Regions from separate parts of the Kitasatospora herbaricolor genome, predicted to be linked through region 3. Evidence: riboswitches for the same ligand, from Rfam matches in the RefSeq annotation. Region 3 holds a riboswitch; each other region holds the start of a gene.

Region 1 (7,246 bases), 840 kb from region 3:
CGACCGGCTGGTGACCGCCGTCGGCCGGGACGGCACGGCGGTCGGCGAGGCCGCGCTGACCGTGGAGGTGGTCGAGGCGACCGGTGCCGGCGACGCCTTCGCCGCCGGCTACCTGGCCGGCACCCTGCGCGGCCTGGACCAGCGCCGCCGCCTGCGGCTGGGCCACCTCAGCGCCGCCTGCGCCCTGACCGCACCCGGCGACCAGGCCGAGCTGCCCGCGCGCGAGGTGGTCGCGGCCCTGCTGGACGCCTCGGCCGGGGACTGGGCCGCGACCCGGGTCTCGGCGGATGGCATCGTGTCCCCGGTACTTCCCGCGCTCCCGTCCCGGCAGGGCGCGTCCCCCGTGGTTGGAGCGAGATGAGCCAGACCGTCACCCGTGCCCTGCGCCTGCTCGCCGAGCTCGGCGAGGGTGAGCGCTCCCTCGACCAGCTGGCCGAGCTGCTCGGCGTGCACAAGACCACCGCGCTGCGCCTGCTGCAGAGCCTTGAGGAGGAGCGTTTCGTCTACCGCGACGCGGCGTACCGCTACCACCTGGGCGCCGGCCTGTTCGCGCTCTCCAGCCTGGCGCTGGAGCAGCGCGGGGTGCGCCGGGCGGCGGCACCGCACCTGGCGGCGCTGAACTCGGCGACCGGCCAGACGGTCCACCTGGCCGCGTACGAGGGCGGCGAGGTGGTCTACATCGACAAGTACGACTCCCGGCACCCGGTGCGGATGTACTCGCGGATCGGCCTGCGGGCGGCGCTGCACTGCGCGGCGGTCGCCAAGGTGCTGCTCGCGGACCTGCCGGTGGCCGAGCGCCGCCGGGTGGTGGCGGGCATCGACTTCACCCCGTACACCGCCAACACGCTGACCACGCCCGAGGCACTGCTGGCCGAGCTGGACACCGTCGCGGCCCGCGGCTGGGCGCAGGACCACGCCGAGCACGAGTCCTTCATCAACTGTGTGGCGGCGCCGGTCCGGGACGCCACCGGCCGGGTGGTGGCGGCCGCCTCGATCTCGGTGCCCGACGTGGTGCTCCCGTACGAGCGGGTGCTGGAACTGCTGCCCCAGCTGCTGGCCACGGCCCGGGCGGTCTCCGCCGACTGCGGGCTGCCGCCGGGCACCGCCTGACCCGGCCTCACCCGACCGACCAGCCTCACCCGGCCAACCGGCCGCCCCCCCACCCACACCCGTCCGCGCCGCGCCGCCCGCACGACCCGGCGCCGCACCAGCCCCGACCGACCGAGGAACCCCCCGAAGATGAGCGAGCACCCCACCATGAGCGACAAGGTCGAGATCCGTACCGACGGCGCCCCCGCCCCGGCCTGGATGTTCTCCCAGGGCGTCCGCAAGGGCCCGATCCTCCAGGTGTCCGGCCAGGGCCCGCAGGACCCGGCGACCGCCGAGTACCTCTTCCCCGGCGACGTGAAGGCGCAGACCCGGCGGACGCTGGAGAACGTCAAGGCCATCGTCGAGGCCGGCGGCGCGACCGTCGAGGACGTGGTGATGTTCCGCGTCTACCTCACCAAGCGCTCCGACTTCGCGCTGATGAACGAGGTGTACGCCGAGTTCATCGACGAGAACATCAAGCCGGGCGGCGTGAAGCCCTGCCGCACGACGATCTTCTGCGAGCTGCCGCAGGAGCCGATGCTGGTGGAGATCGACGCCCAGGCCGTGATCGGCTGACGGACGGCGGGACGCCGCGGCCGGGCCCCGGACGGCAGGACCGTCCGGGGCCGCGCCGCGCCCGCCGCCCCGCCCGTCCCGGCCGGTGGCGCCGCCGGCCACCCGGACGCCCGCTCCGGTGGCGGGCCCGCCGCACCGCGCCAAAGCTGGGTTGACCTGCTCCCCGCCCAGGAGGCCCGGCCATGTCCGACACCACCGTGACCGAGGCCGTGCCCGCGCCGCCCTCTCCACCCTCGCTGAGCCGGCGCCAGACGAACGTCGTCTTCCTGACCATCGTGCTCGGCATGCTGATGGCCGCCCTCGACCAGACCATCGTCTCCACCGCGCTGCCCACCATCGTGGCGGACCTCGGCGGCGGCGGTCACATGGCCTGGGTGGTGACGGCCTACCTGCTGGCCGAGACCGTCGCCACGGTGCTGGTCGGCAAGTTCGGCGACCTGTTCGGCCGCAAGATCGTCTTCCAGGTGAGCGCGGTGATCTTCATCGCGGGCTCGGTGGTCTCCGGCGCGGCCAACGGCATGGCGGTGCTGATCATCGGCCGGGCGGTGCAGGGCGTGGGCGGCGGCGGGCTGATGGTCACCGCGATGGCGCTGATCGCGGACGTCATCCCGCTGCGCGAACGCGGGAAGTACCAGGGCGCGCTGGGTGCCGTCTTCGGCGTCACCACGGTGGTCGGCCCGACCCTGGGCGGGCTGTTCACCGACCACGCCTCCTGGCGCTGGTGCTTCTACGTCAACATCCCGATCGCCGCGGTGATGATCGTGATGGCCGCCCGGACGATCCCCTCGGTCCGCGCCGCCGTCCGCCCGGTCATCGACTACCTCGGCATCGTGCTGATCGCGCTCGGCGCCAGCGGCCTGGTGCTCGGCCTGGAGTGGGGCGGCAACGAGTACGCCTGGAGCTCGCCCGTGATCATCGGGCTGTTCACCGGCTCGGTGCTGCTGCTGGTGGCCTTCGTCCTGGTGGAACTGCGGGCCCCGGAGCCGATGCTGCCGATGCACCTCTTCCGCAACTCGGTCTTCACGGTCTGCTCGGTGCTCAGCTTCATCGTCGGGTTCGCGATGCTCGGCGCGATGACCTACCTGCCGACGTACCTGCAGTTCGTCGACGGCGTCTCGGCCACCGGCTCGGGGGTGCGCACCCTGCCGATGGTGGTGGGCCTGCTCGGCATGTCGGTGCTCTCGGGCGTGGTGGTGAGCCGCACCGGCCGCTACCGGATCTTCCCGATCCTCGGCACCGCCGTGATGGCGCTGGGCCTGTACCTGATGTCGACGATGGGTCCGGACACCGGCGTCTGGCTGGAGTCCCTGTACATGTTCGTCCTGGGGCTCGGCATCGGTCTGGCCATGCAGGTGCTGACCATCGCCGTCCAGAACACCGTCCCGTACCACGAGCTGGGCACCGCGACCTCCGGCGTCACCTTCTTCCGGACGCTCGGCAGCTCCTTCGGCACGGCGGTGTTCGGCACCCTCTTCACCAACCAGCTGGGCCCCAACCTGGAGGAGGCCTTCGCGCAGTCCCCCGGCGTGCCGCCGGCCGCGGTGCAGAGCCCGCAGGCGCTGCGGGAGCTGCCCGCCGACGTGGCCCAGCCGTTCGTCCAGGCCTACGCCGACACCATCAACTACGTCTTCCAGTGGGTGGTGCCGGTCGCCCTGGTGGGCTTCGTGGTGGCCTGGTTCCTGAAGGAGGTGCCGCTGCGGGACAGCGCCCGGGCCGGCGCCTCCGACATGGGCGAGGCCTTCGGCGCACCGGACAGCGGGGACGCCGACCGGCAGCTGGAGCGGGCGCTCGCCAACCTGCTGCGCAAGGCCAAGGGACGGCCGGAGATCGGGCGCCGGCTGCTGGCCGACTCGGGCAGCACGGTCGGCCCGGACCAGGCCTGGATGCTCGGTCAGATCTACTGGCGCACCAAGCTCCAGGGCGGAGCCACCCTGCTGGCCATCGCGACCGCGCACCACATGCCGGAGGAGGTCGTCCGGCCCGCGGCCGAGCGGACCCTGCGCGCGGGCCTCGCCGAGAGCGAGCACGGGGTGCTGGCGCTCACCCCCCGGGGCGAGCGCGAGGTCGAGCGCCTCGCCGAGGCCTGGCGACACTGGATCGACCGGCACCTGGACGACTGGGACGTCACCGACCCCGCCGACCGGGCCCGGCTCGACCGCGCGGTCGAGGCCATCGCGACCAGACTGTACGAGGACGACCAGGTGCACCGGGAGAGCGTGCCGGCCTGACCGGAGGAAAGGTGCCGCCGGAAATCCCCCCCCCCCGAGGAAACGCGAACTGGCCGGGCCCGCAGCGATGAGCGTTCGCTGCCGGCCCGGCCGGTGTTCAACTACCGCGGCGCATCAGGCCGCGAGGGTTCGTACCCGGTGTCAGATGCTGACGCCGTGCGCACGGAGGTAGGCGATCGGGTCGATGTCCGAGCCGTACTCCGAGCCGGTGCGGATCTCGAAGTGCAGGTGCGGGCCGGTCACGTTGCCGGTCGCGCCGGAGAGACCGATCTGCTGGCCGACGGTCACGGTCTGGCCGACCTTGACGCCGATCGAGGAGAGGTGGGCGTACTGGGCGTACTTGCCGTCCGCCAGCTTGATCTCGACCTCGTTGCCGTAGGCGCCGCCCGGGCCCGCCTTGACGACGGTGCCGGCCGCGACGGCCTTCAGCGGGGTGCCGGTGGCGGCGACGAAGTCGGCACCGGTGTGGTGGCCGCTGGACCACATGGAGCCGGCCACGCCGTAGGCGGTGCCGAGGCGGGCGCCGGCGATCGGCGCGGTGTAGCCGGAGGTGCTGGCGGCCGCGGCCGGGGCCGGGGTGACGGCCGGCTTCGGCGCGGTGGTGGCGGCGGGCTTGGGAGCCTCGACCGGCTTCGGGGCCTGAGTGGCCTTCGGGGCCTCGGCGACCTTGGGCGCCTGAGTGGCCTTCGGGGCCTGAGTGACCTTCGGGGCCGGGGTGGCCTTCTTGGCCGGCGCGGAGTCGGAGGAGGTCTTCGGGGCCGGGGCGGCGGCGGGCGCCTGGGCGGCGGCCTTGCCGACCACGAGCTGCTGACCCGGGTAGATCAGGTTCGGGTTGGCGCCGACGACCGAGCGGTTGGTCTCGTACAGCGCGTGCCACCCGCCGTCGACGTTCTTCGCCGCGGCGATCTTCGACAGGGTGTCACCGCCGACCACCTTGTAGGTCTCGTCGACGGCGGCGGCCGGCGCGGCGGCCGGGGCCGCGGCGGGGGCGGTCTCGACGGCGGCGGCCTTGACGGCCACGGCGTCGGCGCTGGTGGCACCGGTCCAGGTGGTGGACTGCGACTTGGCGGCCGGGACCTCGTGCGCCGAGGCGCTGACGGCGGTCACCAGGGGAAGGGCGAGAACCGCGCCGGTCACACCGGTGGCGATGCCGATCCGGGCGAGACGGGGCAGACGGTTACGACGGTGCTTTGCCTGTGCGGGCATGGGGTATTTCCTCTCCGACGCCTGCGAGGTGAGCTGTCGGGTTCGGGCTGGAGTTGCCCGGCCGCAAGCGCGGCTTCACCCCAAGCCGTCCCGGCTGACGGGACGGCGACTTACCTGTGGGTCCCCCACTCCTGCCGTACAGAGTTCGTTCGAAGCCCCCGGGCAGCGGCAGGACTAGGCGTTCCACCCGGCGGGCCCACCCGGACATTGGCCGGGCGGTCGCTGAAGCAAAGCCCATCGGCCCGGGTTAATCAATGTCGATCACATTCACCTCCGGAAATTCACAAAAATCCCAGGGAATTCAGTGACTCTCCGAATGATCGACTGTGCAGTACGTGCACAATCCAATCGCGCTGAGCGACCGTCCGACCCCCCTGCGCCGACATTCTCGGCCCTGCGTCCACCACCGCACACGCTCAGCCACCACCCGGACGCGCCGCCGGTGACCCTTGTCACGTAGGCCCCCCGGGCGCAGGATCGAGCCGTGGAAACCGACGCCGCCGGCGCACTCAGGATCGGCACCCCGCAGGGGCGCTGGGTGGTGCTGGCCACGGTGCTCGGCTCCAGCATGGCCATGCTGGACGGCACCGTCGTCAACGTCGCCCTGCCGCGGATCGGCGAGGACCTCGGCGCCTCCTTGGCCGCCCTGCAATGGACTCTGAACGCCTATCTGCTCACCCTGGCCGGGCTGATCCTGCTCGGCGGGGCGCTCGGCGACCGGTACGGCCGGCGCCGGGTCTTCCTGATCGGCGTCTGCTGGTTCGCCGTCGCCTCCGCCGTCTGCGCGGCCGCCCCGAACGTCGGGGTGCTGATCGCGGCCCGCGCCCTGCAGGGCATCGGCGGCGCGCTGCTCACCCCCGGATCCCTGGCGATGCTGCAGGCGACCTTCCGGCCCGACGACCGCTCGGCGGCGGTCGGCCTCTGGTCCGGCCTCGGCGGGGTCGCCGCGGCGGTCGGCCCCTTCCTGGGCGGCTGGCTGGTGGACGGCCCGGGCTGGCGCTGGATCTTCCTGCTGAACGTGCCGTTGGCCGCCGTGGTGCTCGCCGTCTCGCTGCGGCACGTACCGGAGAGCCGGGACGAGAGCGCCACCGGCAGCTTCGACATCGCGGGGGCGGTGCTGGCCGCGCTCGCCCTCGGCGGGGTGACCTACGCGCTGACGGCCGCCGGCGAAGGGCTCTCCCCCGCGGTCTGGCTCTCCGGCGCCGCCGGGCTGCTGCTCGGCGCGGTGTTCATCGCCGTCGAACGGCGCACCGCGTCCCCGATGCTGCCGCTGGAGCTGTTCTCCTCACGCCTGTTCACCGCGGTGAACCTGGTCACCCTCTGCGTGTACGCGGCCTTCAGCGGCGTGTTCTTCCTGCTGGTGGTGCAGCTCCAGACGGTCTCCGGCTTCACCCCGCTGACCTCCGGGCTCGCCCTGCTGCCGATCACAGTGCTGATGCTGGCGCTGTCCGCCCGGGCCGGTCGGCTCGGCAAGCGGATCGGCCCCCGGCTGCCGCTGTTCCTCGGGCCGCTGATCTGCGCGACGGGCGTGCTGCTGATGCTGCGGATCGGCCCGGACGCCTCCTACTGGACGGAGGTGCTGCCGGCCACCACCGTGATGGGCTGCGGGATGGTCCTGCTGGTGGCGCCGCTCACCGCGACGGTGCTGGCCGCGGTGGAGGTGCGCCGGGCCGGGATCGCCAGCGGCGTCAACAACGCGGCGGCCCGGGCGGCCGGCCTGCTCGCGGTCGCGGCGCTGCCCGCGCTGTCCGGGCTGAGCGGCGACGCCTACCAGGTGCCGGACTCGGTGGACGCGGCCTTCCGGACCTCGATGCTGATCTGCGCCGGACTGCTGGTCACCGGCGGCCTGCTCGCGCTGGCCACCGTCCGCGGCAACGTGCTGGCCCCCGAGGACCACCCGGTCGCCGAGCCGGACGCGGCCTGGTCCTGCGGCGCCTGCGGACCGCCGATCGATCCGGGGCACGAGCGCCCCGGAACGCCTCGGGGCCCTGCCGCGGGGAACGCGACAGGGCCCTGAGAAAACTGACGACAGGTCAGAGAATGTCACCGGGCGCGTACTTGGCGGCCTCCGGGTGGGCGGCCGCGACCGCCTCGATCCGGCGGACGACCTCGGCGACCTGCGCCCCGGCCGCACCGGTGAAGGAGAT
Region 2 (7,246 bases), 2.4 Mb from region 3:
TGAGGCCGAAGAGCCCGCAGTACTCGTCCAGGGGACGCGAGGTGAGCAGGATGTCGGGGGCGGCAGGGGCGGCCATGACGATCATCGGACCACGCGCCGGGACGGCCCGCATCCGGGGCGGCCCGGCGGCGTGGTCCGCCCGCCGGGCCGCCCCGGACGGCGGGACCGCCGCCCCGGAGGCCGGCTCAGCCGCTCCGGACGCAGGCTCAGCCGCCCAGCAGGCCGCGGATCGCCAGCCGGTTGACGTTGGTGACGGCGCGGACCAGCAGCGGGGTGAGGAAGACCAGCACGAGGCCGACCGCGGACATCCCGGCGATCTGCGCGGGCGACTCGACGAAGTACTGGTAGTGGCGGCCGTCCTTGGTGAAGTCGAAGAGCTGGTAGCCGGGCCACGGCGTCCAGCGGGCGAAGACCCAGTGGTAGAGCGGGTAGGCGGCGACCACCCACCCGGTGACCAGGAAGGTCAGCGACAGCGTGAAGCTGACGATCGCCCAGGGGAACATCAGGACCAGGTACAGCACGGCCTTCCAGCCGGCCGCGTCGCCGAGGCGGCCGGTGACGCCGGCCCAGAAACCCGGCCGGGCCGGGCGGACCGGCGCCGGGTCGGCGACGTCCAGGGCGAGCAGGCCCCGGGCGCGGGCGCGCTCCAGGGCGCCGAAGCCCCGGGCCGAACCGAGCAGCGCCACCAGCACCGGCAGCCCGACCACGGTGACCAGGGTGCCGAGTCCGAGCGAGAACAGCGTGACGGCGACGGCGAACCCGGCGACGGCGATCGGCAGCCCGGCGAGGGTGAACCCGACCTCGCCGAGGTACGAGCGGCTGAACGGCGCCCGCCAGAACCCGGGGGCCGGGCGGTCCCCGCCGCCCCGGGCCGGGCGGTGGGCCCGGTAACCGTCGTACTCGCCGCCCTGTGCGCTGCTGCTGATCATGGCCGCCTCGGTCCCTCGTGGTGTCCTGGTGCGCTTCCTGCTGACACCTCAACGGTCCCGCGGACGGCCCGGCGGCGGTATCCGGCCCACCGCCCGGTCCGGGGTGGGGTTAACCCCCTGCACGGGTCACCCCCCTACACGCCGCCCCGGTCGGCCCACTCGTCCTCCAGCAGCGAGTACTGCAGGGCGTCGTGCCAGGTCCCGCGCAGGTAGAGGTCGTGCCGGATCCGGCCCTCCAGCTGGAACCCGGCCTTGGTCAGCACCCGGGAGGAGGCGGTGTTGGCGGGATCGACCCGGGCGTAGAGCCGGTGCAGCCCGAGCGTGCCGAAGCCCAGGCCGCAGAGCAGCCGGGTGATCTCACTGGCGTAGCCCAGGCCCCAGGTGTCGCGGCGCAGCGCGTAGCCGACGAAGCCGGCCCGCTGGGGCTCCACCCCGAGCACGGCGTTGCCGATCGGCACGGCGTCCTCGCCGTCCTCCAGGCGGGTCACGGCCAGCCGGTAGGTGCTGCGCGGATCCTTCTCGGCCTCTTCGAGGTAGAGCTCGATCTGGTCGGCGCAGGTCTCCCGGTCGCGTGGTTCGAAGGGGAGGTATCGGGCCGTCTCGGGATCGCCGAAGACGGCGTGCAACGCGTCGATGTCGCCGGGGGTGTGGTGGAACTCGCGGATGACCAGACGCGGGCCGGTGAGCAGTACGGGGACCATGTCCGCCAACGGTACAGCGGCTACCGTACGTCACATGAACGACGATGACCTGCGGCTCGCCCCTCGTACCCGGACCGCCGAGCTGACCGCCTGGGCGCGGGCCCAGGACCGCGAGCCGGTGGCCGAGGGCCCGCTGCGGGCGGTGCTGACGCTGCTCGAACTCGGCGGCGGCCGGATCCGCGACGGCTGGCCCGAGCTGACCTCGGCCGCCGTCGAGCACCTGCTGTACGAGCGGCTCTACCTGTACGTGCAGCCGGCGCCCGGCGAGGACCCGCTGGCGTACGGCGCGGCGATGCGGCTGCTGACCGACCATCAGCGGGCGGCGAAGCGCCTGAACGCCAAGCGCCAGGAGCGGCTGCTGGCCGAGGCCGAGTGGCAGGGCGAGGTGGCGGCCGGCCTGCTGCGCCGCGCGGACCTGGTGACCTGGCCCCGGCTGTACACCCTGCTGCTGCGCGCGGACGGCGTGCCGCCGGACGACCCGGCGGCGGTCCGGGCCTGGCTGGACGCGTTCCGCGAGCTGGCGCCGGAGGAGCGGCTCGCGGCGTACGAGGGGCTGGAGGACGCCGGCGCGCTGGACCGGGTGGACGGCGACGGCGGCTGGGGCCCCACCCGGCTGATGTCGGTCGGGATGGCCACCGACGGCGCCCGGATGCTGCTGGAGAACGGGCTGATGGAGCGCAGCTACCGGAACCTGGCCGAGCTGAACGCGCTGGGCCGGCCGATGCCGCGGGAGCTCGCCGGGGACTTCGAGTCCTTCGAGGCGGCGGCGGCCGTGGAGGCGATGCGGCTGTTCGGCGAGTGGACGGTGCCGGGGCTGCCCCGGCTGCTGGTGGAGGAGTACCCCGATCTGGCGCCGGAGCCGGGACCGGAGGAGATCGAGGCCTACCTGGCGCAGCTGCCGCAGGATCCCGCGGGCGAGGACGGCGCGGACGGCCAGGACCAGTGGGCCGCGGAGGACCAGTGGGCCGCGGGGGAGGAGTGGACCGGCGAGGAGCAGTGGGCCGGCGAGGGGCCGGCCGAGGAGCCGGAGGCGGACCGCCCGGGGCAGTGACGGCCCGCCGGTCCCGGCGTCGGCCGGGACCGGGACGGTCCGTCAGGGCTCGGCGCCGCCCGGCAGGGGGCGAGGCCGGCGTCGCTGCCCGTCAGGGGGTGAGGCCGCGCTGCTCCAGCCAGCTCTCCGGGTCGACGGGGGCGCCGCCGTCCGGGCGGACCTCCAGGTGCAGGTGCGGGCCCGTCACGTTGCCGGTGGCGCCGACCTTGCCGATCTGCTGGCCGGGCACGACCTTGCCGGAGGCCTTGATGATCGAGGAGAGGTGGCAGTACCAGATCTCGGTGCCGTCGGGCAGGGTCTGGATGATCCGGTAGCCGTACGAGCCGGACCAGCCGGCCGAGGTGATGGTTCCGGAGCCGACCGAGTACACCGGGGTGCCGGTGGAGGCGGCAAAGTCGAGGCCGGTGTGCAGGTGCGACCAGTACGAGGCGCTCTGCCCGTAGTGGGCGGAGAGGAAGTAGTCGCGCACCGGCAGCTGGATCGCGGCGAGCTTGGCCTTCTCGGCGGCCTCGGCGGCCTTGCGGGCCTCCTCCTGCTGGGCGGCGCGCTTGACCTCGGCCTCCTTGGCGGCCTGCAGGCGGGCGCCCTCCTCGGCGGCGGTGCGCTGGCTGTCGGCCTGCTGCTGGATGCGGGCGGCAAGGGCCAGGCCGGGGTCGGCGGAGAGCACGGTGGTCTCGTCCGGCGAGACCACGGCGGGCGCGGCCGCGGGGGTCGCGGAGGCGAATCCGGTGGCGCCGAGGGTGGCGGCCACGGCGGTGACGCCGAGCAGGGGGCCGGTCCCGCGGGTCTGACGGGGCATCCGGTGCCGGTTGCTGTCGGCCGGCTGCGGCGGCGCGGTCTCGTCCGGGCCCTCGCCGTACGCGCCGCCGTAGGCGGGCGGCCAGGGGTGGTCGAGCAGCTGGGTGCCGGTGGAACCGGACGGGTGTGCCGGAGAGTGCGACGACGCCACGGAGGCGCGCTCCTTTCCTTCCTTCGCGCCTACCGGGTTAGCTGACGGGTTCGGAGCAGGAAGGTCTCCTACGGCCGGGCCTGGGCCTGGCCGATTCACCCCAAGGAACGGTGGTTCCCCGGCTCCCTGACCTGCTCCGGGGAGCAGGCCGTGCGGGATTAGGCGAGCGCACGGTGCCGTGGTCACGGCGTTTCCGACCGCGCTGCGTTATCAAACGTTAATCCTAGGAGCCCCTGATTCCAAGCCGTCCAGGCGGGAGAGTCAACATTTTCATGGGGCGGAATGGGCGATTTGGCATGGTTACCGTCCGGCGGCACTACGGATCGTGAACAGGCGTCAACAAACCGCACCTGAATCTGAGTACCCGTACTCATGTGCGCGACATGACGCTTGGCCATCCTGGCCGCATGAGCACCTCGATGCAGTCACGTACCACGGCGGCGTACTACGTCCAGGCCGTGCTGTCCTTCGCGATCTCCGGCGGCGCCCTGGCCGTCGGCATCGCCTACCTGCCGGTAGGCGCATGGACCAGGGCCTTCCTGGGCATCGGCCTGCTGTACACGGTGACCTCCTCGTTCACCCTGGCCAAGGTGATCCGCGACCGCCAGGAGAGCACCGAGATCGTCACCCGGGTCGACCAGGCCCGACTGGAGAAGCTGCTGGCCGAGCACGACCCCTTCAAGGTGGAGGGCATCTGACGCCCGGCCGGACCGGCGCGGGGAGCGCCGCACCCCGGCGGCGGGACGGGCCCGGCGCGGCCGGCGGCGGCCGGCCGCGGGCCGGGCGGGACGGACACCGGAAGCCTCCTTGACAGCTAAGGCTATTAGCCTTAGCTTTATGGCTATCGGCATCTCGCCGACGGCACGGCCCACAGGCCAAGGAGGCCCGCGATGTCCACCACTCCTCTCGCGACCCGTTACCTCGACGTCCCCGGCGGGCGGATCGCCTTCGACGACACCGAGCACGGCAGCGGCGCACCGGTCCTCCTGATCCCCGGCATGCTCGACTCCCGCTCCGCCTACCGCCACCTGCACCCGCTGCTGGCCGGGGCCGGCCACCGGGTGATCACCATGGACATCCGCGGCTTCGGCGAGTCCTCGATCGAGTGGGACGACTACACCCCCGCCGCCATCGCCCAGGACGCCCTGGCCCTGCTGGACCACCTCGGGATCGAGCGCGCCGTCCTGGTCGGCAGCTCCTACACCGGCGCCAGCGTGGTCAAGGTCGCCGGGGACGCCCCCGACCGGGTCGCCGGGATCGCCCTGCTGGACGCCTTCGTCGAGAACCTGCCGCCGACCGCCTTCCAGCGCGGCCTGGTCAAGGTGCTCGGCACGGCCGTGATCCAGTTCCCCGCCTTCTGGGGCATGTACCAGAAGCTGGCCTTCCCCACCGCCAAGCCGGCCGACTTCGCCGAGTACCGCGCCGAGCTGGTCGCCTCGCTGCGCACCCCGGGGCGGAAGACCGCCACCCGCGGCTACGTCCGCGGCGACTCCGCGCCGGTCGGCTGGTCGGCCGCGGTGACCTGCCCCGCGCTGGTCGTGATGGGCAGCAAGGACCCCGACTTCCCCAAGCCCGAGGTGGTCGCCGACCGCCAGGCCGCCGCGCTGAACGCCCGCAAGGTGATGATCGAGGGCGCCGGCCACTACCCGATGGCGGAGTTCCCGCAGGCCACCGCCGACGCACTGGTGCCCTTCCTGGCCTCGCTCACCGAGTCCCGGCCCAGCACCGCCGACACCCAGGGCTGAGCCGCCCCGCGCCCGGCCACCGCGCGCGGGCCGCCTTCCCCCCACCGCACCGCACCCCCGGTGCCGCACCACCCCACTGGAGGCCCCCATGCCACGCGCCGGACTGACCCCGGACGCCGTCGTCGCCCACGCGCTCGGCCTGATCGACGACCAGGGCCCGGAAGCCCTCACCCTGGCCGCCGTCGCCGCCCGGGCCGGGGTCGCCACGCCGTCCCTGTACAAGCACGTCCCCGGCGGCCTGACCGAGCTGCGCCGGCTGATCGCCGTCCGGGTGACCGAGGAACTGGCCACCCGGCTGGCCAAGTCGGCGGTCGGCCGCGGCGGGGACGACGCGGTGGAGGCGGTGCTGCGCGGCTACCACGCGTACGCCGTCGAGCACCCCAACCGCTACAACGCCCTGCCGCAGGCCCCGCAGCCCGACGACGAGCTGACCAGGGCCGCCGCCGAGCTGGTCGAGGTGCTGGTCGCCGTGCTGCGCGACTACGGGCTGCAGGGCCCCGAGGTGATCCACGCGGCCCGTACCGTGCGCTCGGTCGCGCACGGCTTCGCCTCGCTGTCGATCGCCGGCTCCTTCCAGCGCTCCGAGGACCTGGCCGTCACCCAGGACCGGCTGATCGGGGTCCTCACCAGCGGGCTGCGGGCCTGGCCGGCCGCCTGACCACCCGCGCGGACGCCCCCGGGAGCCGACCGCCACCCCCCGGGCCCCGTTCGCCGCGCCGACGGCGCCATCAGGCACCCGAACGGAAGCAAACGGACTCTGTCACCGGACCGATCACACAGGCGGTCGGTGCCGGCCGTCGGCCCCCGGGGAAGGCAGCCGTGCCGGCCGCCGGTGCCGGTGGCCGCTGGTCATGGTCCGGCGTCTTGGACCCCCTTTCGCGAGTTCAGCAAATAGGATGAAGAAATTACGTTCGCCCTAACGGCGTCACCCCCCTGCGGAACGGAAAGGCCGGGTAGCCCGATGGACCTGACCTCCCCGTGGCTCCCCCCCTCCGAGGACGAGAGCCGCAGCCCGCTCACCGGCCCCGTCGCCCGCAGCCCGATGCGCTGCGTGCGGTTATTGCTGAACTGCTCCGGCGCCGCGGAACTGCTCGGCACCATCCTGGCCGAGGGCCCCGCCTGGATCACCGGCGAGGGCAACGCGATCTACCTGCTCGACTCCGCCGGAATGCTCCGGCTGACCGCCTCGCACGGCCTGCCGGAGTGGGCCCACGAGCGCTACGGCACCGTCGACCCGGCCGGCGACCTGCCCGCCGCGATGGCGCTGCGGCTGCGCCGCCCCTACCTGCTCAGCCCCGAACGCACCAGCATCGACTACCCCAACCGCAACTCCGGCATGGGCACCGGGATGGTCGCCCTGGTCACCCTGCCGATGATCGTCGACGAACGGCCGATCGGCGTCCTCGCCCTCGCCCTGGCCCACCGCGGCACCGTCCCGCGCCGCGACCTGGACGTGCTGGAGACGATCGGCGAGGCCTGCGCCCACCGGCTCTCCCACCTGCTCGACCACGTGCACGCGAGCACCCGCGCGCCCAAGGGCGTCCGCACCCACGACCCCGCCGGCGGCGACCCCGCGCCGCTGGCCCACCCGCTGCTCTCGCTCGCCGTCCACGCGGCCGGCGCCGGCGCCTTCGAACGGGACCTGGTCACCGGCGAGACCTTCTGGGACGCCCAGGCCTACCGGGTGGTCGGCCTTCCGCCGCCGCCCGGGAACCGGTCCGCCGAGGCCCCCGACCTGTCCCGGATCGTCCACCCCGAGGACCTGCCCGACGTCCAGGCCGGCCTCGCCGACGCGCTGGCCGGCGGCGGCCCCTACCGGCTCGCCTACCGGGTGCTGCGCCGCGGCGGCGGCGTCACCCGGATCCGGGAGA
Region 3 (7,246 bases):
AGCCCGCGTTCCGGGTGCGGATAGCGGACCGGTTGCGGCTGGGCCAGCCCGACCTGGTGAAGGCGCTGGAGGCCGGCACCGTGCCCGGCGCCGCCGACCCGATGGACGTCGCCACCGCCGCCTACCTGCTGCGCCCGCACGGCTGGGCCCGGCTGGTCGAGCAGGCCGGGGAGCTCGCCGAGCGGGCCGGCGCCGAGGGCGCGGCCGCCGAGTCGGCCCGGCTGGCCGAGAAGCTGCAGGCGGAGCTGGCCGAGCTGCGGGCCGCCGCCCGCAACGACCTGGAGCGCCAGCGCGCCGAGTCGGAGAGCGTGCGCAAGGAGGCGGAGTCGCTGCGCAAGAAGGTGCGCTCGCTGGAGAGCGACACCCGGCGGGCGCAGGCCGAGACCCGCAAGCTGGCCGCCGAGCTGGAGGCGCTGCGCGCCGCGTCGACCGCCGAGCGCAGCGCCGCCGACGGCGAGGCCCGGCGGCTGAAGCACCGGATCTCCGAGCTGGAGACGGCGGTCGAGCACGGCCGGCGCTCGGCCCGCGAGGGGCGCAGTGTGGAGGACATGCGGCTGCGGCTGCTGCTCGACACCGTCCTGCAGTCGGCGCAGGGGTTGCAGCGGGAGCTGGCGCTGCCGGTCGCCCGGATCCATCCGGCCGACCTGGTGGAGGCGGTGGAGCCGGCCTCCGCCTCGCCGCACGACGTGGCCCGCCGGGCGCTCGCCGAGGACGATCCGGCGCTGCTGGACCAGCTGCTGGCGATCCCGCAGGTCCATCTGGTGGTGGACGGCTACAACGTCACCAAGACCGGCTATCCCTCGTTGCCGCTGGAGCAGCAGCGGATCCGGCTGCTCGGGGGGCTGGCGATGCTCGCCCAGCGCACCCAGGCGGAGGTCACCTGCGTCTTCGACGGCCAGGACCTCGACGTCCCGGTGATCATGGCGCCGCCGCGCGGGGTCCGGGTGCGCTTCAGCCGGACGGGGGAGACGGCGGACGAGCTGATCCGCCGGCTGGTGCGGGCCGAGCCGCAGGGGCGGCCGGTGGTGGTGGTCTCCACCGACAAGGAGGTCGCGGACGGCGTGCGCAACGCCGGCGCGCGCCCCGTGGCGTCGGTCCTGCTGCTCAACCGGCTGGGCCGGGCCTGAGCCGGCCGGCCTGCTGCCCTGCTGCCCTGCTGCCCTGCCGCTTGCCGCTTGCCGCCTGCCGCCTGCCGCCTGCCGCCCTCCCGCGCTGTCCGCGATCAGTGCGGCAGGCGCGACCGGGGCAGCGCGGAGGGCTCCGGGCGGCGCGCGGGCCGGCCCGCGCGCCGGGTGTGGGTCGGCCTGCCTTGACAGCTGGTCAGGGCCTGGACGGCGGGAGTGTGTGGATCAGGTGAATTTCCGGCCGAGGCTCCACGTTGGTGGCCCGGCGGGAGTGGCGGAATGCGCTGATCTTCACTAGGGTCTGGCGTCAAACCTATTTTCCGGATACTCACTCGTTCGGGTGAGCCCGCAGGAAGAAGGAGCCGGTCCTTGGCCTCCCACCGCCGTCCGAAGCAGCCGAGCCGCGCGCGGGTGACCGTGCTCACCGCTGCCGCCGCGACCGCGGTCGCCCTGTCCGCCCAGATGAGCGCGCACGCCGCGCCCACCACGCCCTCCAAGAAGGAGGACGTGAAGGCGCAGATCGACAAGCTCAACGAGGAGCAGGAACAGGCCGCCGAGCGCTACAACGGCGCCAAGGAGCGGGCCGACCAGCTCCGCAAGCAGGCCGACCAGCTCCAGGACCAGGTGGCCCGGGGCCAGGACCAGATGACCCACCTTCAGGCGGGCCTGGCCGAGGTGGCGGGCGAGCAGTACCGCACCGGCGGCATCGACCCGTCCGTCCAGCTGATGCTCGCCTCGGACCCGTCCGGCTACCTCCAGCAGGCGACCAGCGTCCAGCAGGCGACCTCCAGCCAGGCCGAGGCGCTCAAGGGCCTGCAGGACCAGCAGCGCCGCCTCGACCAGCAGAAGATTGAGGCCGCGGCCATCCTGTCCTCGCTGGACGAGACCACCAAGGACCTGAACCAGGCCAAGGCGGACGTCAACCAGAAGCTGAAGGAGGCGCAGGCGCTGCTGAACACGCTCAGCGCCGCCGACCGCGCCTCGGTGGTCCAGGGCGACGGCCGCGCCTCGCGCGACTCCGTCCGCGTCGACCTCGGCACTCTGCCGCAGGCCGCCGGCTACGCCGGTGTCGCCGTGGCCAAGGCGATGAGCAAGCAGGGCGCCCCCTACGTCTGGGGCGCCACCGGGCCGAGCACCTTCGACTGCTCGGGCCTGATGGTGTGGGCGTACGGCCAGGCCGGTGTCTCGCTGCCGCGCACCTCGCAGTCCCAGGGCAACGTCGGCGTGCGGGTGCCCTCGCTGGCCGAGGCCCAGCCGGGCGACCTGGTCGTCTACGGCTCGGACCGCCACCACGTCGGGATGTACATCGGCAACGGGCTGGTGGTGCACGCGCCGCACACCGGCGACGTGGTCAAGGTGATGAAGGCCGACGCCATGCCGATCAACACGATCCGCCGGGTCTGACGCACCGCGAGGCGCGGGCCGGGCGCGGTTCGCGCCCGGCCCCCTCGCCGTCCGGGCCGGCCGGCCCGGACCCCGGGAGCGGGGTGCGCCTGACGCGTCCGGGCGCGGCGAGCGTCGGACCGCCGGGGCGGGCGGTGCCGGAGGGAACCCGGGGGCGGGTGAGAACCTGCCGGGGTAGCGACAACGGGCCCATTTCGGACATTTGTTGATTGTTCGCCATCTCCGACATGCCCGGGCGCCCCGAAATCCTCCTGTGATCTGGGACACGCCCCCCGAGGGCCTCTGGCGACCACATGATGAAAAACCATCAGCCCAGGGTGGACGGACGATCACATCTGGTCACAATCACAATCGAACTTGGGTGGAGTTCCAACTTTTTTCCTACAACGATTTGAACGGATCACGGTTTCGTTACTAGGGTCGTGCCTCGAACCACCGCACAGTCGATCACCCAGCCTGGGTGGCGGCGGGGGTTACCGCCGAGTCCGAGAAGCAGCACGGGCAGTCAACTGCCCGACGGGGAAGTCCCTACGGGGACGCTGTGGAACGGAGCCGGGGAACCACGTTCCTCGGGGTGAATCGGCGCCAGGTCGGCCGGTCGTCGTGAGACGCCGGGCCGGTGAGGCGTCGTAGGGCATCTCTTCCAGCCCGAACCCGTCAGCTCACCCGGTAGGCGGACGTAGGAAGAAGGAGCCCGCCTTCGTGGCGTCCCATCGTCGTCCCAAGCCCGCCGGTCGTGCCCGCGTATCGATCATGACCGCTGCTGCCGCCGCCGCCGTGGCCCTGTCCGCCCAGGCCGGCGCCCACGCCGACCCGGTGCAGACCAAGGACCAGGTCAAGGAGCAGGTCGACCAGCTCAACGAGCAGGCCGAGGTCGCCACCGAGGCCTACAACGGTGCGCAGGCCAAGCAGCAGGAACTGCAGAAGCAGGTCGGCGAGATCCAGGACCGGGTGGCGCGCCAGCAGGCCCAGGTGACCGACCTTCAGGGCGGCCTCGCCGAGATCGCGGCGGAGCAGTACCGCAACGGCGGCATCTCGCCGACCGTCCAGCTGATGCTCTCCACCAGCCCGGACAACTTCCTCAGCCAGGCCGGTTCCGTCAACCAGGCCGGCGATTCGCAGAGCAACGCCCTCAAGGAGCTCCAGGCCCAGCAGCGCAAGCTGGACCAGGACAAGTCCGAGGCGCAGAGCAAGCTCGCCGAGCTGGACACCACCACCCAGCAGCTCAAGGCCAGCAAGGACGAGGTCCAGGGCAAGCTCGCCAAGGCGCAGCAGCTGCTCAACACGCTGACCGAGCAGGAGCGTGAGGCGCTGAAGGCCGCCGAGGCCAAGGCCGCCGCGGACGCCAAGGCGAAGGCGGACGCCGCCAAGGCGCAGACCGATCGCGCCTCCCGCGACACCGCCCGCAGCCCGCTCAGCAGCGGCTCCACCGCGGCCGCCACCCCGGCGCCCTCGAACGTCCCGGCCAGCGGCCGGGCCGCCGCCGCCATCGCCGCGGCGGAGAGCAAGCTCGGTGCCCCGTACGTCTACGGCGCCACCGGCCCGAACTCCTTCGACTGCTCGGGCTTCACCGGCTGGGCCTACGCCCAGGCCAACGTGTCGCTGCCGCGCACCTCGCAGGCGCAGGCCTCGGCCGGCAAGCGGATCGGCACCAACATCGCCGACGCGCAGCCCGGCGACCTCATCATCTACTACGGCGGCATGTCCCACGTGGGCCTCTACGTGGGCGGCGGCCAGATCATCCACGCCCCGCACACGGGTGCGAACGTCCGCTACGAGTCCGCGACCGTGATGCCGATCTCGGCCATCGTCCGGATCTGACGCGGCCCGCGCCGCAGCTTCGCCGGCTCCTTCCGCAGGCCCGGCCCCCGGTTCGTCCGGGGGCCGGGCCTGCGGCGTTCCGGCCGCCCGAGCTGATGTCCGATTGGGGGTCAAATATTCGGGTTGGGAGGGGTTTGGACTCGGCCGCGAGGACTCGCTAACGTCTGCCCCCGGACCTCCGCTCGGACGGTCGCCCACTCCGGGCGGCGGCGGTGGCCCGGCCGCAGGAATGGAGCCGCGCCGCATGGCGATGCACCGCCGTCACCCACTGCCAGGTGTGCACACGCTCGTCCGCGCGCTGGTGCTCACCGCCGCCGCCGGCACCGCGCTGGGTGTGGCGGCCGGCGGCAGCGCCTTCGCCGCTCCCGGCGCGCCTGACGGCCCGCCGGACCGCACGGACGTCAAGGCCCAGGTCGACCAGATCTACGACGAGGCCGAGCAGGCCTCCGAGAAGTACAACGCGGCCCTGGAGCACCAGCGCCGGCTGCAGGGCGAGACCGGCGCCCTCCAGCAGCAGGTGGCGGTCGGCCAGGACGAGCTCAACCGGCTGCACGGCGAGCTCGCCACCGTCGCCGGGGCCCAGTACCGGGCCGGCGGGATCGCCCCGACCGCCCAGCTGATGCTCGCCTCCGACCCCGAGGGCTACCTGTCCCGGGCCCGCAGCCTGGACCAGGTCGCCGAGCGGCAGAGCGAGACCCTGCGCGAGGTGGCCGAGCGCCAGCGACGGCTGGACCAGCGCCGTAGCGAGGCCACCGCCAAGCTCGCCGAACTGGAGGAGGCCCGGCACGCCCTGGCGGACAGCAAGGAGCAGATCCAGCAGCGCCTGACCAAGGCCCAGCGGCTGCTGAACAGCCTCGGCGTGACCGGCCGGGCCCGGCTGGCCGCCCAGGACGCCCGGGACGCCGAGCAGCGTGCCACCCGCGGTACCGACCGGCTCGACCTCGGCACCGCCCCGCCCGCCTCCGACCGGGCCGCCGCCGCGCTGGCCGCCGCCGTCACCCGGATCGGCTCGCCGTACGTGTTCGGGGCGAGCGGGCCCGGCGCGTTCGACTGTTCGGGTCTGATGTACTGGAGCTGGCGGCAGGCCGGCGTGAGCCTGCCGCGGACCTCGCAGGGCCAGGCACGCGCGGGACAGCGGGTCGCCCTGGCCGACGCACGACCGGGAGACCTGGTGATCTTCTACGGGGACAGGCACCACGTCGGGATGTACGCCGGCGGTGGCGTCGTCGTGCACGCCCCCTACCCCGGCGCCCGGGTCCGCTACGAGAGCGTCAACGCGATGCCGGTGACCGAGGTGGTCCGGCTCTGAGCCCTCCCCGGCCGCTGCAGGCGGACCTCGCCCGCGACCTGCCCCGGGCCGACGCCGGGGTGGGTCGCACCGTGCTGTCCCGGCGCGGCGCCCTGCTGCTGGCCGCCGGCGGCTTGGCCCAGCTCTCGCTGCCGCCCGCGACCGCCGCCCGCCCCGCCGCGGGGCGGGGCCCCGGGGCCGCCGGGCTGTCGGCGCTGCTCGCCGCCCGCGCCTACGCGGTGCGCACCCACGACGCGGCGGCCGCCGCCGCGGGCAGCACCGTCGCCGGCCGCCCGGCCCTCGCGGAACTGCTGGCCAGGACCGCCGCCGTACCGCTGGCCGGGCTGGCCTACCGGGTGACCTCGGCCGGCGCGCCCGACGCCGCCGGCCGGGTGGACGTACGGGCCGAGCTGGCGGTCCGGATCGCCGGCTACGACGACTACCCCGCGCTGTTCCCCCGGCGGCTGGAGCTGGCCCGGGAGGGCGGCGGCTGGCGGGTCGGTCGGGAGGAGCCGGACGGCGGCGCCGCGCCGCTCTGGGACCTGGGCGGGGTGGAGGCCGCCGCCGGCGCGCACTGCCTGGTGCTGGCCACGGCCGGGGGCGGCGTCCGGCCGGCCGCGCTGGTGGAGGTCGCCGACCGGGCCGTGCCGGCGGTCAGCGCGGTCTGGGGCGGGGACTGGGCCGGCCGGCTGCTGCTGGAGCTGCCGGCCGGGCAGGAGCAGTTCGCCCGGCTGCTGGACGTCCCGCCGGCCGACTGGGCGGACATGGCGGCCGTCACCACCGCCGCCGCGGGCGCCCCCTCGCACACCCCGGCCGACCGCGTCCTGGTGAACCCCGAGGCGTACGCCAGGCTGAGCGACCTGGGCCGGCAGGTCGTCACCACCCACGAGGCCACCCATGTCGCCACCCGGGCCGACACCAGGCCCTGGACCCCGCTCTGGCTCTCCGAGGGCGCCGCCGACTGGACCGGCTACCTGGGCACCGGCCGCACCACCCGGCAGATCGCCCCCGAACTCGCCCGCGACGTGGCCGCCGGGCGGGTGCCGGCCGCGTTGCCCGCCGACGCGGACTTCACGGCCGGCGCCGCGGGCATCGCCCAGGCGTACGAGCTGTCCTGGCTGGCCTGCGACCTGATCGCCACCCGGTACGGGCCGCAGCGCCTGGTCGCCCTCTACCGGGCGGTGGCCGAGGCGGGGCCCGGTGCCGGCCGGGAGGCGCAGCTCGACCGGGTGCTGCGGGCGGAGCTGGGCACCGGCCTGGCCGACTTCACGGCGCGCTGGAGCGAGGAGATACGCACCCGGCTCTCCGGCACCGGCTGAGGCCGCGCGGCCACCGGCGCGGCGAAGCGCCACGGGCGGGCACCGGGCCCGCGCCCGGGGGCCGGCGACTCAGCGCTCGGCGCCGGCGTGCGGACGGTCGATGCCGTCCAGCAGGTCCTGCTCGTAGGCGATGCCCGGGCGGACGGGGTAGGCCGGGTTGGCGGCCGGCTCCGGCGGGGCGGGGAGCACCACCGTGGCGGCCAGGGCGGCCGGGGCCCGGCTGGAGCGCCACAGGCGCACGCAGGACAGCACGGCGGCGGCCAGCAGCAGCAGGTTGCGCAGCCCCAGGA
Region 4 (7,246 bases), 650 kb from region 3:
CCGTCCGCCGGGAGCACCCCGCGCTCGGCGCCGGCACCGAGGTGACCTGGCTGGACGCGCCCGTGGGCGCGCTGGCCTTCCGCCGCGACAGCGAGTCCGGTTCCTTCGTCTGCACCGCGAACACGGGCCCCGAGCCGGTCCGGATCGCGGCCCCGGGCCGTATCCTGCTCTCCTCGGCCGAGGCTGTCGTGCTGGACGGAGAGACCGTTCTGGCGCCGGACAGCACCATTTGGTGGGCGGTGTGACGTGGTTGCAATAGGCTCTGGGATCGTGACTACGGCGCGACTCTCGGACATCGCGGCGCAGGCGGGGGTCAGCGAAGCGACCGTCAGCCGCGTCCTCAACGGCAAGGCGGGCGTCTCCGCCACCACGCGGCAGACCGTGCTGGCGGCGCTCGACGTGCTCGGCTACGAGCGGCCCACCCGGCTGCGCCAGCGCAGTGCGGGGCTGATCGGGCTGATCACCCCCGAGCTGAGCAATCCCATCTTCCCCGCGCTCGCCCAGGTGATCGAGCAGGTGCTCAGCCGCCACGGGTTCACCCCGGTGCTCTGCACCCAGACCCCGGGCGGCTCCACCGAGGACGAACTGGTGGAGATGCTGGTCGAGCGCGGCGTGGCCGGCATCGTCTTCGTCTCCGGCCTGCACGCGGACTCCACGGCGGACCACGACCGGTACGCCAAGCTCATCGGCCGGCAGGTGCCGTTCGTGCTGATCAACGGCTACAGCGAGAAGATCGCCGCGCCGTTCATCTCGCCGGACGACCGGGCCGCCATGTGGATGGCCGTCCAGCACCTGGTGGAGCTCGGCCACGAGCGGATCGGTCTGGCCGTCGGCCAGCGCCGGTTCGTCCCGGTGCTGCGCAAGATCGAGGGCTTCACCGCGGCCATAACGGACCTGCTCGGGGTGACCCGCGAGGAGGCCGAGGGCCTGGTCCACCACACGCTGTTCAGCGTGGAGGGCGGCCACGCGGCGGCCGGCGCGCTGCTCGACAAGGGGTGCACCGCGATCGTCTGCGGCAGCGACATGATGGCGCTCGGCGCGATCCGGGCCGTGCGCCAGCGCGGCCTGGCCGTGCCGCAGGACATCTCGGTGGTCGGCTTCGACGACTCGCCGCTGATCGCCTTCACGGAGCCGCCGCTCACCACCATCCGCCAGCCGGTCGAGGCGATGGCCACCGCGGCCGTCGACGCGCTGCTGGAGGAGGTCGGCGGGAACGCCGCCCAGCGCGGCGAGTTCATGTTCCAGCCGGAGCTGGTGATGCGCGGCTCGACCGGTGCCAGGCCCAACCGCGGCGACTGAGCACGACCGGCCGTCGACCACGACCGGTGGTGGCGCGGCCCGACCCGAACGACAGCAGGGCCCCGAGACGTCCCGTCCAGGACGTGTCGGGGCCCTGCTGCTGTCCGCCGCTCGCAGGACCCGCTCAGCCCTCCTGGGCGGTGGGCCGGTCCGGGGTGACCCGGCGCCCGTCGGCGGCGTCCCCGGTCCGGGCCTCGGTCCGGTGCCCGCGGGCCAGGTAGTCACGGACGATCAGCTCCACCGCGTCCTGCGGGCTGCTGGTGCCGGCGAGCAACATCACCTCGATCGCGAGATCCGATTCGAGCGAGACGGTGATCCTGGCCATGGCGGCTCCTCCTCGGGTACGGAGGGCCAGCATGCCCGCTGGGCGTGGGGTTTGGCCATGACCCGGGAACGGTCCCCGTGCCGCCCCTCGGCCGCCCCTGCGCCGTTTCCGCGTACCCCGTCGCCGGGCACGCCGCCGCCCCGGGGGAGCGACCAGACTCTCCCGGGGCGGCGGCGGTGGTGCGACGGCGTCAGCCGCCGTCCCGCACCGTCCGGTCACACTCGTCCATCTCGGCTCGAACGGGGCCTTGACGGATCAGATCGGACGGTTCGGTGCAATGAGGGCGAAACGGATCCGGATCAGATCCGGCCGGCGAAGTCCGGCGCCCAGTTGGCGATGGTCTCGGTGCGGACACCGGCGCTCGGGTTGGCGGCCTCGACGTAGCTGCCGTTGCCGGTGTAGATCGCCACGTGGTAGACGCCCGAGTCGCTGCCGTTGTTGGACCAGAACAGCAGGTCGCCCGGCTGCAGGCTGTCCAGCGAGACGTGGGTGCTGGCGGCGGCCTGGTCGGCGGCCACGCGCGGGATGGAGATCCCGGCGGCGCGGAAGGCCGCCTGGGTCAGGCCGGAGCAGTCCCAGCCACCGTTGCCGGTGCCGCCGTAGATGTACGCCTGGCCGACCTTCGACTGCGCGAAGGAGACCGCGGCGGCCATGCTGCCGGAGGCGGCGGGGGCCGGGGCGGCGGCGGTCTCGGCGGCCGGGGCGGCGGCTTCGGCGGCGGCCGGCTTGGCCGAGGTGGTCTTGGTGGCGGTGGCCGAGTCGGACCGGTTGAACCAGTCGAACTTCTTGCCGGATTCCGAGCTGTCCGAGGACTTGGTGGCGCTCGCGTCGCCGCCGCCCAGGGCCAGGTGCTGGCCCGGGTAGATGGAGTCGGGGCCCTCGGTCAGGACGGACTTGTTGAGCTCGTAGAGACGCTCCCAGCCACCCTGGACGTGGTTCTTGTCGGCGATGGCGGACAGCCAGTCACCGGCCAGCACGGTGTAGGTGCGGCGGTCGTCCTTGGACCACTGGCCCTGGTGCGACCAGGACTTGTCGCTGCTCCAGGAACCGGCCGAGTCACCCTTGGGGCTGGTGCTCTGGGCGGGGGCCTGCGCGGCCGGCGCGGCGGGCTTCGCCGGGGCGGCGGGGGCCGGCGCGGCGGGCTTGGCGGCGGCCGGGGCGGCGGTGTCCACGGCGGCGGGGGTGCCGCCCTTGGTCAGGCCGGCCTGGACCGAGCAGACCGGCCAGGCGCCGGGGCCCTGCACCGCGAGGACCTTCTCGGCGGTGGCGATCTGCTGGTCCTTGGTGGCGAGGTCGGCGCGCGGGGCGTACGCGGTGCCGCCGAACTCGGCCCAGGTGCTGTTGGTGAACTGGAGGCCGCCGTAGAAGCCGTTGCCGGTGTTGATGCTCCAGTTGCCGCTGCTCTCGCACTGGGCGACCTTGTCCCAGGTGGCGACGGAGGCCGCGCTCGCGACACCGGAGGTGAGGCAGGGGATGGTGAGACCGACGCCTGCCACGCCAACGGCGGCGATCACGCGGCGGGCGGTGCGGCTGGACAGACGGGTGCCGTTGGTGGGCAGCATGAAGATGTTCCTCTCCCACGCCTGCGAGGTGAGCTGTCGGATTCGGGCTGGAGTTGCCCGGCCGTGCTGAGCACGGCTTCACCCCTAGCCCCTGAACCGGTCGTGGACCGGTCCGGGGCGACTTACCTGGGTCCCCCGCGCCTGCCGTGGTGCGAATTCGCGCTGCCAGCGCATCCGACGGCAGGCCTCGGCGTTGCGGATGAACTGGGTCCGTGTGACCACGAACGGGGAGCACGTTAAGCAGAGTTAAGTTCAAACTGCAAACATCTGTGATGCTCATCACATGACCCTTGAAGCCCTTCCGTCCCAGGGGTCGGCATGATCGAAAATGCCCGGTTTCGGGTAAATCCCGTGCTGTCGGAGCGTTCTGCCTGTCCTTCAGCAGGCCGGTCGGCGACCTCTCCGGGAGGTGCGGAGGGCACGGAACCACGACTGCCGGGAGCCCGCAACCGGAGGGCGGAGAGCCGCCTCCGGCGCCGAAGTCCCCGGGGTGCAATCTGGTACAAGGCGACGGTCCGGGATGGAAAGCGACATTTCTTCGTATTCGGGCATTTGCCCTCAAGGCGGTGTGTATCCCCCGACGTGCCGATGTGTTGGCTCAGGGGGAGGGGTGCGGCGGCCGCGACGGCGGGCCGGGGAGCCGCCTGGTCATTTGGCGGCAAATGACAGTAAAAGGTGCATAGCGCCTAAAAGTCCCACGCCTGTCGCAAGCTGAGCCCAGGTCACGGCAGCCCTGACCCCGGCCGGCCCTGCGCCGGCCCGGCGCCGGCACGCGAGGGCAGGGCGTCGAGCGGGAGGCGTCGGGTCACCCGTCTTCCGCGTCCGTGCGGATGGCACCGGGGCGGTCTGCCCTCCGGCGGCCGTCGCCCTGCCCCGGACGTGCCGTCACCGTTCCCCGGTGCATCGGGGCACTCGGAACCGTCCCCTTGTCATGAGGTCGGCCGAGCCGCCGGATTCGCGGCGGAGCCACCGTCACCGGCCGGGGCGCCTGCCGGGCCTTGCTGCCGCACCGCGGAACACGGTCGAAGGGGAGTCAGCTTCCGAAGCGGCATCAGCGGCCGCCCCCCGGGCGGCCACCTGCCGCCGGGGCGTTCCGCCGGTGCCGGCGCCGGGACGTCGCGGGGCACCCCGCCGCGCCGGCGGTCCGTCGGCGAGCCGCTCCCGGTCGCCCCCGTCGGGCCCTCCCCGACCTCGTCCCTGACCTCGACCTCGTCCCCGTCCCGGCCCCCGGCGTCCTCTCGTTACCGCCCGCCCGGCACCGTGCGCCGGACGCCCCGAAGCTCCGGGAACGCCGCAGGGGCCCCGGACGAATCCGGGGCCCCTGCGGGTCGTTCTCACGGCGTGGCGGTCACTCCGCGGCCTGCTCGTGCTCCGGCTCCTGCTCCTGGGCCTGCTCCAGCGCGGCCAGGGCGACCTCAAGGGCGGAGAGGTAGGTGGAGGCGACGAGCTGGCCGACCGTCGGGTACGCGCCGAGCGGGGCCGCGCTGGGGCAGCCGGTCTCCTCCGCGGCGGTGGCGAGCAGCTCGGGGTCGGCCTCCGGGCCGATCACCAGGGGTGCCAGCGCGGGCCGCTGCGAGCCGGTGGCGCGCAGGTGCTCGACGGCCGCGGCCACCGAGCCGGGCACGTCCAGCGCGGCGGAGACGACGGGCACGGCGAGCCGGGCGGCGAGCAGCACACCGGTGATGCCGGCGGCCGCCGCCGCGTCCTCGCCGCCGACGGTGGTGAGCACCACGCCGTCGGCCGCGGTGGCGATGGCGAAGAGTCGGGCGCGGTCGGCGCGGGCCAGCCCCGCCTCGGACAGCCGTACGTGGACGGCCTCGGCCAGCAGCGGGTGCGGGCCGAGCACGTCGGTGACGGTGGCCCCGCTGCCGGCGGCCAGCGCGTGCAGGTCGCTGAGGAAGTCGTGCGGGCCGGTCAGCAGCGGCACCACCACGGGCGCCGGCAGGCCGGCTTCGAGGGCCTGGGCGATCAGCTCGGCCACGGTGGGGCCGGACTCCTCGGCCGAGTCGTCGGCGAGGTACGCGGCGGCGGTCTCGACGCCGGACTGCTCGCTGCGGACGATCGACAGGAGTTCGTCGACGACGGGCCGGGACTCGGGGCCCGCGGTGGCGGGCACGGCGAGCACGAGGGCCGGCGAACCGGCCGGGATCTCGGGGCGCTCGGGTCGACGATGGCGCCCCCGCGCACGGGAGCCTGGAGTGCGGACGGGCAGTGGCGCGCCCGGGATGGCTGCGGTGCTCATGGCGGAGATCGTAGGACATCGGCCCGGCAGAGTCGCAGTCGGCTGCCGATGTCGACCGGCGGCCATGCCGTCATTTCGGGCATAGGGCCCCAAACCTGTCGGGATGGTGGTCTTGTCACCCGGATCTCCCGGGCCCGCGGGCGGCATCCGGGCCGGCGGGTGACATGTATCACACCGGCCGGGCCGACTGACTGTGGGTCACGGGAGTGCGACTCCCGGCAGTGGAAGATCAACATTGCGCGGGGAATTGCCTACGGGCGGTTATCGCGAGGTTTGTGGTTCGGTCAAGTTTGTCCGGTTACATACCGTCGGTCCGGCGGTTCCCCGGCCGGTTGCATCACGGTCGGTGCTTCCTCGTGCACCTGCAATGTCCCGTGCTGATGCACGTGCACTGCGGCTATCATCACGTCAAGTGAGGCGTGTGCCGGGCCGGCAGGGGGCCGGGCCAGTGGATCGCGGCCCGACGTGCCGCGCGCCGAACTGGACGACTACTCCGGTCTCTTCGGGAGATTTCTATGCACCACACGTACAACGGCATGGCGGCTGCGGACCTTGAGGGAGTGGTCTGGCAGAAGAGCCTGCACAGCAATTCCCAGGGCAACTGCGTCGAGTTCGCCGCACTGCCGGGGGGCGATGTCGCGATGCGCAACTCCCGCTTCCCGGACGGTCCGGCACTGATCTACACGCGGGCCGAGATAGCGGCGCTGCTGCTCGGCGCGAAGGACGGGGAGTTCGACCACCTGGCGCTCTGACGCCGGTTCACCGTCGCAGTGTTCCAGGGGGCCGTCGTGGGTGCTGACACCACGACGGCCGTTGTCGTAGGCGGGTGTCCCGGGATCCGTGCCCGGGGGAGACGGCTGTGGTGGCCGTCCCGGGCCCGCCGTGCGCCGGCTGAGGCTCCCGTGGAGCGCGCCGCCCCGTGGCCCGGCCGCCTCGGCGCCGTTCCGGTCGTGGCGTGACCGTACGGAGGTGCCCGCCGGGGAGTTGCCTTGCCGGCCCGCCGCGGCGTCAGGCCGAGCGCCGGTGCCGCCCGATGGCGTCCTGGGCCCGAGCGGCGGCCGGATCCTCGGCCTCGAAGAGCGCCCAGACCACCTTGCCCGCGCCGGCCAGCGGGTGCCAGCCCCAGGAGCGGCTGAAGGAGTCCACCAGGTGCAGGCCCCGGCCTGACTCCGCGACGAAGTCGGCCTCCCGGGCGACCGGCCCGGTACTGCTGGGGTCGCTGACCGCGCAGACCACCTGTGGTGCGCGGTGCACCAGGCTTATCCGGATCGGCAGCCGTCCGTCCATGGACTGCTGCGGTCCGCCCTGGGTCGGGATCGCGGCCAGGTCGGCGGCCAGGTGACCCGGATCGGGTCTGGCGCCGACGGCGTGCCGCAGTGCATTGGTCACCAGCTCGGAGGCAACCAGTGCGACGTCGTCGAAGAGGTCACCGAGTCCCCAGCGGTTGAGCGTCGTTCTGGCGAAGTCGCGCGCGGTTCTGACGGCTTCGTAGCGGGGAGCGAGCGTACAGGTGACCACGTGGGGGTCGACCGCCAAGGCCGTACCGGTGCTCATGAAGAGCTCCTCCCATAAGGGGGCCGACACGGCTGGACCCGCCGGGGTCATGCCGGTCACCTCCGACTCGCTCGGCCGTTGGGTTGCCACCTCGTACGGCCCTTGCGCGCACACAAGTGCCCGGTCGCGCCGCAGCGCTGCCGGGCTGGTGTGCGGAGTGGCGCGTGGGGTCGACGCGGTGCCCGCGGGAATGCCAGGGATGTGCAGGTGCACGTGCACCATGGTCCTCTGCGCTCACTGCAGATGCAAGAGTCGATTCACGTG

Evidence for each region. Region 3 has a riboswitch for cyclic di-AMP ahead of J2S46_RS11940 (C40 family peptidase). Riboswitches for the same ligand answer to the same signal wherever they lie in the genome.
Region 1: it holds a riboswitch for cyclic di-AMP, as region 3 does, so the genes downstream of both, J2S46_RS08325 (M23 family metallopeptidase) here and J2S46_RS11940 (C40 family peptidase) in region 3, are expected to answer to the same signal.
Region 2: it holds a riboswitch for cyclic di-AMP, as region 3 does, so the genes downstream of both, J2S46_RS22570 (M23 family metallopeptidase) here and J2S46_RS11940 (C40 family peptidase) in region 3, are expected to answer to the same signal.
Region 4: it holds a riboswitch for cyclic di-AMP, as region 3 does, so the genes downstream of both, J2S46_RS09095 (transglycosylase family protein) here and J2S46_RS11940 (C40 family peptidase) in region 3, are expected to answer to the same signal.

What each region holds. Positions count from the first base shown of each region.
Region 1 is NZ_JAUSVA010000002.1:1,819,173-1,826,418, forward strand. Features, by position in the region: gene J2S46_RS08305 (sugar kinase) at 1-361, shown strand, start outside; gene J2S46_RS08310 (IclR family transcriptional regulator) at 358-1,110, shown strand; gene J2S46_RS08315 (RidA family protein) at 1,240-1,665, shown strand; gene J2S46_RS08320 (MDR family MFS transporter) at 1,848-3,893, shown strand; gene J2S46_RS08325 (M23 family metallopeptidase) at 4,035-5,099, opposite strand; cyclic di-AMP (ydaO/yuaA leader) riboswitch at 5,103-5,253, opposite strand; gene J2S46_RS08330 (MFS transporter) at 5,584-7,116, shown strand; gene purB (adenylosuccinate lyase) at 7,133-7,246, opposite strand, start outside.
Region 2 is NZ_JAUSVA010000002.1:5,072,240-5,079,485, reverse strand. Features, by position in the region: gene J2S46_RS22590 (hypothetical protein) at 1-76, opposite strand, end outside; gene J2S46_RS22585 (sensor domain-containing protein) at 207-929, opposite strand; gene J2S46_RS22580 (GNAT family N-acetyltransferase) at 1,064-1,630, opposite strand; gene J2S46_RS22575 (hypothetical protein) at 1,665-2,681, shown strand; gene J2S46_RS22570 (M23 family metallopeptidase) at 2,773-3,630, opposite strand; cyclic di-AMP (ydaO/yuaA leader) riboswitch at 3,643-3,805, opposite strand; gene J2S46_RS22565 (YiaA/YiaB family inner membrane protein) at 4,038-4,328, shown strand; gene J2S46_RS22560 (alpha/beta fold hydrolase) at 4,521-5,375, shown strand; gene J2S46_RS22555 (TetR/AcrR family transcriptional regulator) at 5,464-6,033, shown strand; gene J2S46_RS22550 (SpoIIE family protein phosphatase) at 6,337-7,246, shown strand, end outside.
Region 3 is NZ_JAUSVA010000002.1:2,655,474-2,662,719, reverse strand. Features, by position in the region: gene J2S46_RS11950 (NYN domain-containing protein) at 1-1,127, shown strand, start outside; gene J2S46_RS11945 (C40 family peptidase) at 1,494-2,528, shown strand; cyclic di-AMP (ydaO/yuaA leader) riboswitch at 3,056-3,220, shown strand; gene J2S46_RS11940 (C40 family peptidase) at 3,282-4,349, shown strand; gene J2S46_RS11935 (C40 family peptidase) at 4,594-5,658, shown strand; gene J2S46_RS11930 (hypothetical protein) at 5,730-6,956, shown strand; gene J2S46_RS11925 (glycosyltransferase 87 family protein) at 7,026-7,246, opposite strand, start outside.
Region 4 is NZ_JAUSVA010000002.1:2,006,324-2,013,569, reverse strand. Features, by position in the region: gene J2S46_RS09110 (glycoside hydrolase family 13 protein) at 1-245, shown strand, start outside; gene J2S46_RS09105 (LacI family DNA-binding transcriptional regulator) at 271-1,299, shown strand; gene J2S46_RS09100 (hypothetical protein) at 1,424-1,624, opposite strand; gene J2S46_RS09095 (transglycosylase family protein) at 1,924-3,186, opposite strand; cyclic di-AMP (ydaO/yuaA leader) riboswitch at 3,190-3,348, opposite strand; gene J2S46_RS09090 (sirohydrochlorin chelatase) at 4,535-5,428, opposite strand; gene J2S46_RS09085 (DUF397 domain-containing protein) at 5,944-6,180, shown strand; gene J2S46_RS09080 (ATP-binding protein) at 6,437-6,982, opposite strand.